2 regions of the Candidatus Allofournierella excrementavium genome follow, and region 2 is predicted to be linked to the other one. Evidence: predicted binding sites of a transcription regulator. Region 2 holds the regulator's gene; the other holds the start of a gene.

Region 1 (6,917 bases), on a different contig from region 2:
GGCATCATGCAGCCGGGGGACCAGGCGCTGGACGGCGCGACGCTGCAAAGCATGACCGACGAGCAGCTGGACGAGGTGCTGCCCAAGGTGTCGGTCTACGCCCGCGTCTCGCCGGAGCATAAGATCCGCATCGTGGAGGCCTGGCAGCGCCGGGGCAGCATCGTGTCCATGACCGGCGACGGCGTGAACGACGCGCCCGCCCTCAAGCGGGCGGACATCGGCGTGGCCATGGGCATCACCGGCACCGAGGTCAGCAAGGACGCCGCCTCCATGATCCTCACCGACGACAACTTCGCCACCATCGTGCGTGCGGTGGTGAACGGCCGCGGCGTCTACGCCAACATCAAAAACGCCATCCAGTTCCTGCTTTCCGGCAACACGGCGGGCATCCTGTGCGTGCTGTGGGCCTCGCTGGCGGGGCTGCCGGTGCCCTTCCAGGCGGTGCACCTGCTGTTCATCAACCTGCTCACCGACAGCCTGCCCGCCATCGCCATCGGCATGGAGCCCGCGGGCGACGACCTGCTGGACCAGCCGCCCCGCGACCCCAAGCAGCCCCTGCTGGACAAGGGCCTGCTGGGCGCCATCGGCGCCCAGGGCGCGCTCATCGGCGCGGCCACCATGACTGCCTTCTACCTGGGCCTTTTTGCCGGCGGCGCGGCGCTGGCCAGCACCATGGCCTTCGCCACCCTCACCCTGGCCCGCCTGTTCCACGGCTTCAACTGCCGCGGCCGGGCCTCCATCTTCAAGCTGGGCTTTGCCGGCAACTGGTACAGCCTGGGCGCCTTCGTGCTGGGCGTGGTGCTGCTGGCCGCGGTGCTCTTCGTGCCGGGCCTCTCCGGCCTCTTCGCTGTGAGCGCCCTCTCCGCCGCGCAGCTGGGCCAGATCGCCCTGCTGGCCGTGGCCCCCACCGTGGTCATCCAGATCTATAAGCTCATCAAGCGCTGAGTGCGCAGAAAGGCCCCCGCCGGGAACTTCCCGGCGGGGGCCTTTTGTATGTTTATGTAAGGCTGTCGCTGCGCTCGCCCCGCAGGTTCTCGCCCATTTTCTCCTTCACGGCAGAGGCGTCCAGCCCCTTGCTGAACAGGTAGTAGAGCTTGGCAACGGCGGCTTCGGTGGTCATGTCGCCGCCGCTCACCGCGCCCGCCGCCGTCAGCGCCGCGCTGGCGGCGTATTCGCCCAGCAGCACGCCGCCCTCAAAGCACTGGCTGCACACCGTGAGCACCGCGCCGTTCTGCCACGCCTTCTGGATGAGGGGCGGCAGCGCGCCCTGCTCGTCGGGGATGTTGCCCGCGCCGAAGGTCTCCAGCACGATGCCCCGCAGCCGCCGGGTCATGATGGGCTCGAACAGGTCGAACTGGATGCCCGGGAACACCTTCAGCACCCCGATGGGCACATTGTCGAAGGGGGCCAGCGCCGCCGGGCCCCGGGGCGCGGGGCGGCGCAAGGCCGCCGCGTCGTAGCGGATGTTCACCCCCGCCAGCGCCAGCGGCGGGTAGTTGGGGCTGAAAAAGGCCTGCAGCCCGTCCGCCGAGCGCTTCACCGCCCGGCAGCCCCGCAGCAGCTTGCCGCCGAAATAAAGGCACACTTCGGCGGCCCGGCCCTGGGCCGCGATGAGCAGGCTGGTGATGAGGTTCTCCCGCCCGTCGCTGCGCAGGCGGCACAGGGGGATCTGGCTGCCGGTGAGCACCACCGGCTTTTGCAGGTTTTCCAGCATGAAGCTCAGCGCCCCGGCGGTGTAGGCCATGGTGTCGGTGCCGTGTAGCACCACAAAGCCGTCGTAGTCGTCGTAGCGCTCAAAAATGGCCCGCCCGATGGCGTTCCATTCGCCCACGGCGATGTTGGAGGAGTCCAGAAGGGGGTCCATCTCCACCAGGTCCCAGGCGGGGGCCTCGGGGCCGGTCAGCTCCGGCATGGCCGCCAGCAGCGGGCCCAGATACCCTGGCCGGGGCGCGTAGCCCCTGGGGGTGGGCACCATGCCGATGGTGCCGCCGGTGTAGAGGATGCAAATTCGCTTTTCCATGTCCTGCCTCCCGAAAAATCGTGCACATCCATTATAATATAGCCGCTTTCGCGGGTCAATCGGGCAGCACGCACCGGGGCGACAGCTGCACATACACCGGGCTGTACCGGTCGGCCAGCAGGGCGGCGGCGTGGGGCGGGCGGGGCAGCCTTGCCACCGGGCACAGCGGCAGCGACAGCGCCGCCGCCACCCCCTTGCCCGGGCGGCTCTCCAGCGTGAAGGCCCCGCCGTAGCGGGCCGCGAAGGCGGCGGCCAGGGGCAGCCCCAGCCCAAGCCCCGGCAGGCTGCCCGCCCCGGCAAAGGGGGTCAGGGCCAGCCGCTGGCGGTGGGGCGGGATGCCCGGCCCCCAGTCCCGCAAAAGCAGCACCGCCCGGCTGCCCTGGCGCAGACAGCGCACGCTCACCGCCGGCTTTGCCCCGCCATAAAGCAGGCTGTTGCACAGAAGATTCAAAAGCACCGCCCCGAAGGCCGGCTCGGCGGCAGCCACCGGCAGCGGCTGGCCGCAGGCGGAAAAACGCAGCAGGGAAGGGGGCATGGGACACACCTCCCGGGCGGCCTCCACCAGCGCCCGGGCGCTGGCCGAAAGGTCCATCACCCGCGGCGGCAGCCCTGTGCCCGTCAGCTGGGCCCACATCTCCAGATTCTGCGCCGCCCGCAAAATGCGGTAGGCGGCGGCGCGCTGGGCCGCGCCCTCCGCCGCCAGCACCTCGGCGCACTCGGCGCGCAGCAGCGCCGCCGTGCGGCGGGCGCACTCCCATCGCAGGTCCATGGCCGTCGTTCCCCCTTTGCCCGGTATTCTCCCCTTAGTGTGGCGGAGCGGGAGCGGTTCATGCGCGCTTTGTACCTTCCAAAGTTTTCTTTTGCATTTTTGTGTTAAATCATTCACAACCACTTGTGCTTTGAAAAAAATTGCGATACAATAAGACCAGCCGCGAAATGTTCCGCCCGCAAGGGCGTGACGCGAATCATAAGGAGGATTTTACAATGGCAGTGAAAGTTGCAATCAATGGTTTCGGCCGCATCGGCCGTCTGGCCTTCCGTCAGATGTTTGGCGCGGAGGGCTACGAAGTGGTGGCCATCAACGACCTGACCAGCCCCGAGATGCTGGCCCATCTGCTGAAGTACGATACCGCCCAGGGCCGTTACGACGGCCACACCGTGGTGGCCGGTGAGGACTCCATCACCGTGGACGGCAAGAAGATCACCATCTACAAGAACCCCAACCCCGCCGAGCTGCCCTGGGGCGAGCTGGGTGTGGACGTGGTGCTGGAGTGCACCGGTTTCTTCACCAAGAAGGACAAGGCCATGGCTCACATCGAAGCCGGCGCCAAGAAGGTCGTCATCTCTGCCCCCGCCGGCAACGACCTGAAGACCATCGTTTACAGCGTGAACGAGAACACCCTGACCGCCGATGACCAGATCATCAGCGCCGCTTCCTGCACCACCAACTGCCTGGCTCCCATGGCGAAGGTCCTGAACGACACCTATCCCATCCAGAGCGGCATCATGACCACCGTGCACGCCTACACCGGCGACCAGATGATCCTGGACGGCCCCCATCGCAAGGGCGACCTGCGTCGTGCCCGTGCCGGCGCCGCCAACATCGTTCCCAACAGCACCGGCGCTGCCAAGGCCATCGGCCTGGTCATCCCCGAGCTGAACGGCAAGCTGATCGGCTCTGCCCAGCGCGTGCCTGTTCCCACCGGCTCCACCACCATCCTGGTGGCCGTCGTCAAGGGCAAGGACGTGACCAAGGAGAGCATCAACGCCGCCATGAAGGCCGCCGCTTCTGACAGCTACGGCTACAACGAGGATCCCATCGTGTCCAGCGACGTCATTGGCATGACCTACGGCAGCCTGTTCGACGCCACCCAGACCATGGTCACCAAGATCGACGACGACACCTATCAGGTGCAGGTCGTGTCCTGGTACGACAACGAGAACAGCTACACCAGCCAGATGGTCCGCACCATCAAGTACTTCGCTGAGCTGTAATCGCAAAGCAAACCAAAAGGGCCCCCGGCAAACGCCGGGGGCCCTTTTTTGCAAAGGAAGGCCGCGGCGCATGTTGCGCCGCGGCCTTCCTCTCTGATGAAAAAATATTCAGGACTGGGTGCTCTCGCCGCTGCCGTCGCCCAGGCCCAGCAGGCCGGGGATGGCGCCCAGCGCAGCCAGGCCCACCAGTGTGAAGATGATGCGGCTGATGGTGCTGGCGGAACCGCCGAACAGCCAGCCCACCAGGTTGAAGCTGAACAGGCCGATGAGGCCCCAGTTCAGGCCGCCCACGATGAGCAAAGCAACGCAAATTTTGTAAAACATCCGCATGGGGTCGTCTCCTCCCTTCCTGGCAGTAGTCTGCCCGGGGGCGGGGCGTTTATGCAAAAAGGGGAGGTGCGGGCGAAAAACGCCCGCCCCTCCCGCTGCGTGCAAAAGGGGAAACCGGCTCACCGGGCCGCGCCCAGCGCCTTGATGTCGTCGTTGTCGGCAAAGGCCGCCGCGGCAAAGCCCTGGGTCTCCAGCTGGCCGAACTGCTTGCCCAGCTTCTTGGCCTGGGGCAGAACGGTCACGGTGTACTGGCTGCGCAGGTCGGCGGCCTTTTTCAGCACCTGGGCAAAGTCCGCGTCCGGCAGATAGAGCAGCGCCAGCCGGGCCTTCTCGGCGGGCACGGCAAAGCCCTGCTGGGCCAGGATGGCGCAGATGCGCTCGAAGCCGATGGAAAAACCCACCGCGGGCACCGTCTGGCCCAGGAACTTGCCCACCATGTTGTCGTAGCGGCCGCCGCCCGCCACCGCGCCGGCGAAGGCCGGGCAGGTGACCTCGAACACGATGCCGGTGTAGTAGCCCTGGCCGCGCACAAGGCTGGGGCAGTAGGCGATGGAGAACTTGCCGTCGGCCAAAGCCTCCACCGCGGCGATGACCCGTTTCAGGTCCGCCGCAAGGGCTGCGTCGTCGCACAGAGCGCTCACCGCGTCCAGGTCGGTGCGGCCCGCGGCCAAAAATTCGCCCAGCGCCGCCACCGCTTCGGCGGGGCAGCCCTTTTCGGTCAGCTCGGCGGTCACGCCCTCGGCGCCGATCTTGTCCAGCTTGTCAAAGGTGATGCACACGCTGTCCAGGCTGTCGGGGGCAAAGCCCATGCCGGTGAGCATCCCCCGCAGGATGCGCCGGTCGTTGATGTTCACGGTGAAGTCCTTGAAGCCGATGTCCAGAAGGGCCCGGGCGGTCACGTCGATCAGCTCGATCTCCGCGTTGGTGCTGCCGTCGCCCAGGATGTCGATGTCGCACTGCACGAACTCCCGCATGCGGCCCTTCTGCGGCCGCTCGGCCCGGAACACCCGGTCGGTCTGGATGACCTTGAAGGGGGTGGGCAGCTTGTCCTTGTTGGCGGCGTAGTAGCGGCTCAGGGGCAGCGTCAGGTCATAGCGCAGGCCCATGTCCGACAGGTCCTTCTCCTGCCCGGAAGCCAGCGCGGCGGCCAGCTTGTCGCCCCGCTTGAGCACCTTGAAGATGAGGTTCAGGTTGTCGCCGCCCTCGCTCTTGTCCAGGTTCTCCATGTCCTCCAGCATGGGGGTGGAGATGCGCTGGAAACCGCTGGCCCGGTAGGTGGCCAGGATGCGCCCCTGCACATAGTCCCGCAGGCGCTGTTCGTCGGGCAGATAGTCCTTCATGCCCTTGAGCGGATTGATCTTCATGGCTGTTCCCCCTGTTATTACGTGTTTGACTTATATCATAGCCCTGCGCGCCCGCATTTGTCAATCGGAAAGGGCCATACTAACCCAAAGACAAAGGCAAAGGGGGAGAGCCGATGCAGGCCTTTTTGAAAAAACACCACTGGACCATCCTTGCGGCGGGGGCCGCCATCCAGATATTGACCGGGGTGCCCGCCGCCTGGGGCGTGTTCCAGGGGCCGGTGCGGGCGGAATACGGCTTTGACGAGGGGGCGGCCAGCTTTGTGCTCAGCCTCACCATCGGGGCCTTCGGCCTCGGGTGCGTGCTGGGGGGCTTTTTGCAGGACAAAGCGGGCCCCCGCATCGCGGGCTTTGCGGGCACGGCGCTGCTGGCGGCGGGCTTTTTTGCCGTGGGCTTCGTGCCGGCGGGGCGGCCGGGCCTGTTCTATCTGGCCTTCTCGCTGCCGGTGGGGCTGGGCAGTGCCTTCCTCTATCCGGCGGTGATGGGCTGCGCCCAGAAGTGGTACGCCGAGAAAAAGGGCCTCGCCACCGGCGTCATCGGCGGGGCGGTGGGTCTCTCCGGCGCGGCGCTCACCCTCCTGGTACGCTTTTTGAGCGGGCGGTGGGGCATCCGGGTCTGCTTCTGGGTGCTGGGCGGCCTGATGCTGGCGGTGTGCGCGGCGGGCAGCGCCCTGCTGGAAAACCCCGAAAACGCCCCGGCCCCGGCGAAACGCGCCGGGCGGGACTTCACCCCCGTGCAGATGCTCAAAACCCGGCAGTACCGGCTTTTGTTCCTGGCCACCGCCCTGGCCAGCCCGGCGGTGCTGCTGTTCAGCCCCGTCATCGTGGAGCTGGGGCAGGAGCGGGGCCTCTCGGAGAGCGCCGCCCATCTGGCGGTGGCCGTCGGCTCCGTCGGCTCGGCGGCGGGGCGGCTGGCCATGCCGGCCCTCAGCGACCGCATCGGCCGCCGGGCGGCGGACCTCATTCTGTTCGCCGGCCTCTGCGGCCTGTCGGCGGCCTTCGCCTTCGCCGGGGGCTGGTGGGTCATCGCCGTCTACACCGCCCTCACCTTCTGTTATTCCGGCGAGGCGGCGGTGCTGCCCAGCTTGTGCACCGACCTGTTCGGCCTGGAGCACACCGGCGTGAATTACGGCTTCCTCGCCCTGGGCATGAGCGCGGGCAGCATCGGCTTCCCCCTGGCGGCCCGGGCGCTGGGCCTTGCCGCGGGCCGC
Region 2 (6,917 bases):
CCATGCTGCCCCGCGAGGAGCTGGACCGTGTGGACCAGGTCATGCTGGACCACTACTACAAGCCGCAGGTGAACGCCGCCCATCGGGACCTCTCTGCGGTGCTGAAAGGCAGCAAGTGATTTCTAACAGAGAGGAGGCTGCCGTATGGCACAGGTTTTCCCCACAAAATCGAACCTGATGGCGCAAAAGCGCAGCCTTGCGCTCGCCAGCCAGGGCTATGACCTGATGGACCGCAAGCGGAACATCCTCGTGCGGGAAATGATGCAGCTAATCGACCGGGCGGCGGTCATCCAGGACGAGATCGCCACCGCCTACTCCTCGGCCTACAAGGCCCTGCAGCGCGCCAACATCACCCTTGGCGTGGTGGGCGAGTTCGCCAAGACGGTGCCCGTGGAGACCGGCCTCAAGCTGGACTATCGCAGCGTCATGGGCGTGGAGCTGCCCATCGTCAAAATGGAGGAGAGTGCCCCCGGCCTTTATTACGGGCTGGATTCCACCAACAGCCAGTTGGATGATGTGTATCTGAAATTCTGCGAGGTCAAGCGCCTCACCGTGGAGCTGGCCGAGGTGGAGAGCAGTGTCTACCGCCTGGCTGTGGCCATCCAGAAGACCCAGAAGCGGGCTAACGCCCTGAACAACATCATGATCCCCCAGTTTACCGCCACCATCAAGTACATCACCGAGGTGCTGGAGGAAAAGGAACGGGAGGATTTCTCCCGCCTGAAGGTCATCAAAAAGCAGCGGGACGGCTGAGCCGCCGCTGCAAAGCTGTAAAGCAAAGCCCCTTTGCGGAACTTTCGCAAAGGGGCTTTTTGTTTGCTTTTATGTTACAGGGTGAATCCCAGCCTGCGCCGGGCGGGCCAGGCAAAGTCGCGCCACTGGCCGCCGGAACCGTCGGCCTTGCCCACCAGAAGGGTGGTGGCCGCGTCGGCCAGATAGCCCAGGTATCCTGCCGCGGGACTGTTGCAGAGCAGCTTCCACATCAGGCCGCCGAAGAGATAGGACTGGGCGAATTCTCGCCAGTCGCCCAGGTCCTGGGCGGCCCGCTGTGCCAGGTCCCACAGGATGCCCTGGGCCTCTTCCGGGGTGATCCAGCCCAGGTAGCTGCCCCAGCGGGCCAGCATGGCGGCACGGCCCACGTCCCAGCCGGCCATGAAGGCAGGGGAGTACCGTCCCTTGTAGTGTTGGGCAAAGGCCCAGGCGCGGACAACGCCCTCCCGGTCGTCCTCGTCCTCGTCGCCGGTCATCAGCTCCTCCGGCGTTTCCGCCTCACAGTAAAAGCGGTAGCGCTCGGTGTATCCGCCCTGGCTCAGGTAGCGGAGAGTTTCCAAAAGGCCGCCCCGCCCATCGATGCCCCAGGAGCGGCGCACCACCGACAGGACCTGCTGTTCCAGCACGGGGATGTGTTCCTCCACGTCCAGCCCGTCCAGGCTGTGGTCGTTGAGGGTGGACACGATGCCCGAGAGCAGGATGCCGAACCGGCCCCAAAGTGCCGGGTCTCTGCCGTATTCCACGGGAGCGGGCTCGGGCAGAGCCTCCAGCCGCGCCATGGTCTCGTCCAGCAGAGCGTAGAGAGCGTCATCGGTCTCTTCTTCTTCGTCAAGGCCTTCTCCTTCACAGTTGTTGTCCATGGCAAGGGTCTCCAGTGCGGCGGCCAGCACGCCCATGTCCTCGCCGAACAGCTGGTTCATTACGGCTTCGGTGCTGGCAGAAGCGGCTTCGGCCACCCGCTGCTCCATCATCTGTTGCAGCTGTTCCTCATTCGCCGCCATCTGTGCCATCGTCTGGCCGTCGAACACCTGCCCGAGGATCTCCACCTGCCGCCGGGCGTTCGCGGCCATCTGTTCTGCCTCCCGGGCGGCGGCTTCCTCCGGCGGGGCGGCCGGTTCAGGGGAAGAAGAGCTGGCCAGAGCATCGGCTTTTTCCTCCGTTTCGTGCAGACTTGCCAGAGCCTGCGCCTGCGCGGCCTTCGCGCGGTTCATGATTTCATTGATGTCCATCGTCATCCTCCTTTTCGCCGGGCAGCGTGTGCCAGACCGGCGGCTGCCCGCGGCGGAACAGCAGGCGCTTTGCCCGCTCCAGCAGTGAATCCACAAAATGGAACCACAGCTGCCCGAAAATTGCCAGCACCGTGAGCAGGACAAACATCCAGAAAAGCTCGTCCCAGGGCATCACAGCCTCACTTCTTCGCAAAGCGGTTCATAAAGAACTCGGTGAAGGCGGCCAGTTCCTCGTCCTGGGACACATAGACGTACAGGCTCTCGTCCTCCAGCCAGTCGTAGGCGTTGATGGCGATGTAGCCCCGCTTGTCCGGGTAAATGACAAAAGCGTCGGTGGGATATTTGTTCCGATAGGCCTTCAAAATGTCGGCGCGGCGGTAGAAAGTGGGGTCGCCGCAGCCGGAAAGGTCAGGCACGGTGGGCACCACCACGATGGTTTCCTGTGCCTCGTTCCAGCCAACGATGAGATTGCCGATCTTGGTCTTGCTGCCGTGGACAAAGCCGTAGTTGAAGCGGCTCACATCCTCGGTGTAGCCGAAAATGAGCCGGTATTCACTGCCGCCCTCCACCACATGGTCAAACAGCGCCCGCATCTTTTTGGCGTTGGCGGCGCTCTTTTCCATGTCGATCTCCGGGCCCTTGAACAGCTTGCTGAAAATTCCCATTTCAAAATCCTCCTGAGTGTTTATTATCTCTCCGCCGCAAGACGGAGAAAATTCTGTATAAAGATAAAATCTTGAATTTGTCTTTATTGCGAGCTGAAGAATGGCCCGTTTGAAAAACACCGCCAAAAGGGGCCAAACGGGCCGCAAAGTTATTGGTTTTGGGCGTCCTGGGCGCGCAGGGAAGCCAGCCAGTCCACGATCGAGTTTATCTGCACATCGATGGTGGCCTCCGCCGCCTCGGGGACAAGCAGGGGAAGGCTGCCGGGGATGGCCCGCTGGATGACCATCACCGCAAGACAGAGATTGGTGAACAGGCTGATGCGCTCGGGAGTGGGGCGCACACCGAAAATTTCCATCAGCTGTCCGAACAGCCGCTGCTGTTTTTCCCGGAAAGACTGATAGCTCTCGGGAGACAGGCGGTGGAAAATCTTCTGCTGCTCTTCCACCGTGAGCACCGCGATGCCGTTGCGCTCACCGTAGCAGCAGATGCGAAGAAATCTGGTGACGGCCTGCCGCCAGTCCAGCTTGGGGTCGGCCAGCAGCTGCCGGGCATACGCCACCACCCTGGGCTGCTGGAGATAGAGCATCTCCACCACCAGGTCCTCCTTGGTGGGGAAGAAGGTGTAGAAAAAGGAACGGGAGATGCCCACCTTCTGATAGATCTGCTCCACCGTGGTGTGCTGGATGCCCTGCTTTGTCATCAGTTCCAGGCCCACGGCCACAAGATCCCTGCGGATCTGTTCCCGCTGCGCCTCGGAATAGGCCACCTTCGGCATGCCGGCACCTCCCTTATGATAAAAACACAAATTGCGGATTTGTTTTTATTGTAGCATGAGGACGGAAAAAACACAAGAAAAACCAGCCGGGAACTTCGGTTCCCGGCTGGTGTCTGCAACAAAACTGGAGGCAGGTCAAACGCGGACTTTGGGATGCCGCTGATAGAACTTTTCCCGCTCGGCAAAATAGCATTGCGCGCAAAGGCTCTGGTATTCCACGTTGTTCTCCTGGTCGATGGCCACCTGGTCGCCCTCGAACACGAATTCGCCGTTCACCTTGCGCCCGTTGCAGGTGGCTTTGCGCCCGCAGGTGCAGATGGTCTTCATCTCCTCAATGGCGTGGGCCAGTTCCAGAAGGCGGGTGGAGCCGGGGAACCCCTGCATGGAGAAGTCGGTGCGCAGACCGTAGGCGATGACGGGGATGTTCAGCTTCACGGTCACCATGAACAGCTGTTCCGCCTGCTGGGGGGTGAAAAACTGGCTCTCGTCGGTGAGCACGCAGGCCAGGGGCTTGTCGCCGCGGGCCGCCTCCTGTTTTACCAGCTCGAACACGTCCATGTCGGGGGTGACGGCCTTGTCCACCGGGCGGCTCACGCCCAGGCGGCTGAGCAGGCATTCTCCGCCCTTTGTGTCGATGCTGGGCTTGAGGATGAACACCCGCATGCCCCGCTCTTCGTAGTTGAATGCCACCTGCATCAGAGCGGTGCTTTTGCCGCTGTTCATCGCGCCGTAGCGGTAATAAAGTTTAGCCATAAACGAGGGACGCTCACTTTCGTTGTGGTGTTTATTTGTTGCGCAGCCGGTACCCCAGGCTCATCAGGCTGTCGCCCAGGTGGGCGTTCTCCACAGTGACGTTGGGGTAGGCGACGGAGAGGTCATAGTGGCTGAAATTCCAGAAGCCCTTGATGCCCAGCTCTACCAGCTGGCCGGAAACTTCCTTCGCGCTCTCCCGGGGCAGGCACAGCACCGCAACGGTGGGGTGGTTGGCCTTGCAGAACTCGTCCAGTTCGTCGATGTGATGAATGGGCACACCGTCCAAATCGTGCCCCACCAGTTCCTGACGGATGTCGAACACCGCCAGCAGGTTGTAGCCGTTGGTGTCGGTGGTCAGAAAGCGGGACACGGCGGTGCCCAGGCGGCCGGCGCCCAGCAGGATGGTGGGCAGCTTTTCGCCGTGGCCGAACAGAAGATGGCCGATCTCTTTTTCCAGCACTTCCACATTGTAGCCGATGCCCTGCTGCCCGAAGCCGCCGAAGCAGTTGAAGTCCTGCCGGACCTGGCTGGCGGTGGTGCCCATCATGCGGGCCAGTTCGCTGGAAGAAATTGTCGCCACGCCGGATTTGTGCAGCTGCGCGATGTAGCGGTAGTACTTCGGCAGCCGTTTGATGACCGGCAGTGATACCTTGCCCTGAGAGTTGTTCATTCGTTTCACCATCTTTTATCAGATTCTTCAAGCGTGGCTTGCAAAAGGCAAAGCAGCAGCAGGCCGCTTTTTATTCCCCGGCCCGGCTGTGCTGCGGACCACAGACCGGGGCAAAGCGCCGAAAACAGACGCCCTTTTTATATAGTATAATCTTTGAAGCGGCTTTGTCAAACAGAATACAAAGTTTTTGAACACACTGCGTCTTTTTGTATAACTGAGGCCCGAAGGGGGGAACACTGTCAGGGAAGACCGAAAAGGAGGCGCACAAAGCCATGGAACCGAACGAGAACAAGCAGCCGCCCACCGATGCGCAGGTGGAGCAGGAAAAACTGGAACAGGAATATATGATGGACACCGGCTCGGTGATCCGCACCAAGGGCCGCCACGCCATCCACTGCCTGACGGTGGTGGGGCTGATCGAGGGCCACGTCAGCGCGGACCAGAGCCAGAAGGTGACCAAATACGAGCACGTGATCCCCCAGCTGGTGGCCATCGAGGAGGACCCGGACATCGAGGCGCTGCTGGTCATCCTGAATACGGTGGGCGGCGACGTGGAGGCGGGCCTGGCCCTCTCAGAACTCATCAGCGGGGTCAGCAAGCCCAGCGCCACGCTGGTGCTGGGCGGCGGCCACTCCATCGGCATCCCGCTGGCGGTCAGCGGTCGGCGCAGTTTCATCGTGCCCACCGCCACCATGACCATCCACCCGGTGCGCCATTCCGGGCTGGTGCTGGGCGTGCCCCAGACCATGCGCTATTTCGAGCAGATGCAGGAGCGCATCGCCGGTTTTGTGGAGAGCCACTCGAAGATCAGCAAGGAACGCTTTGTGGAACTGATGATGCACACCGGCGAGCTGGTGATGGATGTGGGCACGGTGCTCACCGGCCAGCAGGCGGTGCACGAGGGCCTGATCGACCAGCTGGGCAGTTTGAACGACGCGCTGGATTACCTGTATGGCGAGATCGAACGCCGGGGCTGAAGGCCCCGGCGCTTTCCATTGTTGACATTTTTGAGGACGGGGTTTATGATGAAATAAATCCAGATAGAAAGCGGGGTGCTCAACTATGAAAAACAGCGGAACGAATGCACGAGCTGAATATCTTTTGAGGGCCCCGGTCGCATTGTGAGTGCTTCATAGGCTTTGCCGCGGCTTGTTTGCCGCGGCTTTTTTTATGCGGTCTGCTGCCCTTCACAAGATGTTCGCGCAAAATCAGTTTGCAGATGAACCAGGAATGATTTGTGGAGGTATTTATGACCCATCTTGAAAAAATCACCGAAGAAAATTTTGTGGAAGCGTTCAATTTGAAACTTGCGCCCGAACAGGAGCGCTTCGTTTCACACCCCATCCGCAGCCTTGCCCAGGCGTATGTTTACAGGCAGCAATGCCAGCCCTTCGGCATCTATGAAAATGATACGATGGTCGGCTATGTGATGGTGATCTACGACTATGATGTCCCGGAATACGATATATGGCACATGATGATCGATGCGTCGCACCAAGGGCTGGGGTATGGAAGCGCCGCCCTGGACCAGGTGCTTGCATACATCAAAACAAAGCCTTTCGGAGCTTCGGACCGGGTGGTTTTGACCTGCAGCAAAGACAATGCCCGGGCGCTGGGCCTTTACAGAAACAAAGGCTTTGTGCCGACCGGGGCGGTGTTTGAAGATGAAGTGGAACTTGTGCTGAACCTGCGGCGATAAACGAGCTTTGCCCGTGGCAAAACGCCCCGGCGCTTCCATTTTCGGGGGCCCCCGTTCGCCAAATTTGGGTTTTACAATTCGCCCGGTTGATGGTAAAATAATTAAGTTAAGCATTCCGCGCCGCGTGGGCAGACGCCCCGCGGCGAACGATACCAACGCAAGGCGAAAGAGGATACAAAAACACTATGGCGACAAAGAAAACTTCGACCCGAAAAAACGGCTCCGGCAGCCGGCGGCGCAGGCCCCAGCCGGACATTGCCCAAAGCTGGAGCATCCTGCTTTTTGGCTTGGGCGCCGTTCTGGTGGCCATGATCTTCGTGGAAGGCGAATCCGCCTGGGCCTGGATGCGCGCCG

Evidence for each region. Region 2 encodes Rex, which represses fermentation and respiration genes when NADH is low (regulators of the CRP and FNR family bind a similar motif). Its sites were predicted from a motif close to ATTGTTAANNNNTTAACAAT; they were not measured.
Region 1: a site for Rex is predicted at 2,890-2,909, ahead of gap (type I glyceraldehyde-3-phosphate dehydrogenase). Genes of this name have one in related genera too.

What each region holds. Positions count from the first base shown of each region.
Region 1 is NZ_DBGFPE010000005.1:161,465-168,381, forward strand. Features, by position in the region: gene ACMI1Q_RS01660 (cation-translocating P-type ATPase) at 1-945, shown strand, start outside; gene ACMI1Q_RS01665 (type I asparaginase) at 998-2,020, opposite strand; gene ACMI1Q_RS01670 (ATP-binding protein) at 2,076-2,789, opposite strand; gene gap (type I glyceraldehyde-3-phosphate dehydrogenase) at 3,005-4,015, shown strand; gene ACMI1Q_RS01680 (DUF378 domain-containing protein) at 4,124-4,345, opposite strand; gene hisS (histidine--tRNA ligase) at 4,465-5,709, opposite strand; gene ACMI1Q_RS01690 (MFS transporter) at 5,823-6,917, shown strand, end outside.
Region 2 is NZ_DBGFPE010000042.1:15,459-22,375, reverse strand. Features, by position in the region: gene ACMI1Q_RS10050 (V-type ATP synthase subunit B) at 1-119, shown strand, start outside; gene ACMI1Q_RS10045 (V-type ATP synthase subunit D) at 145-753, shown strand; gene ACMI1Q_RS10040 (DUF1266 domain-containing protein) at 828-2,000, opposite strand; gene ACMI1Q_RS10035 (hypothetical protein) at 1,987-2,172, opposite strand; gene ACMI1Q_RS10030 (hypothetical protein) at 2,180-2,665, opposite strand; gene ACMI1Q_RS10025 (TetR/AcrR family transcriptional regulator) at 2,815-3,441, opposite strand; gene ACMI1Q_RS10020 (thymidine kinase) at 3,577-4,194, opposite strand; gene ACMI1Q_RS10015 (redox-sensing transcriptional repressor Rex) at 4,226-4,876, opposite strand; gene ACMI1Q_RS10010 (ClpP family protease) at 5,137-5,841, shown strand; gene ACMI1Q_RS10005 (GNAT family N-acetyltransferase) at 6,114-6,563, shown strand; gene ACMI1Q_RS10000 (DNA translocase FtsK) at 6,749-6,917, shown strand, end outside.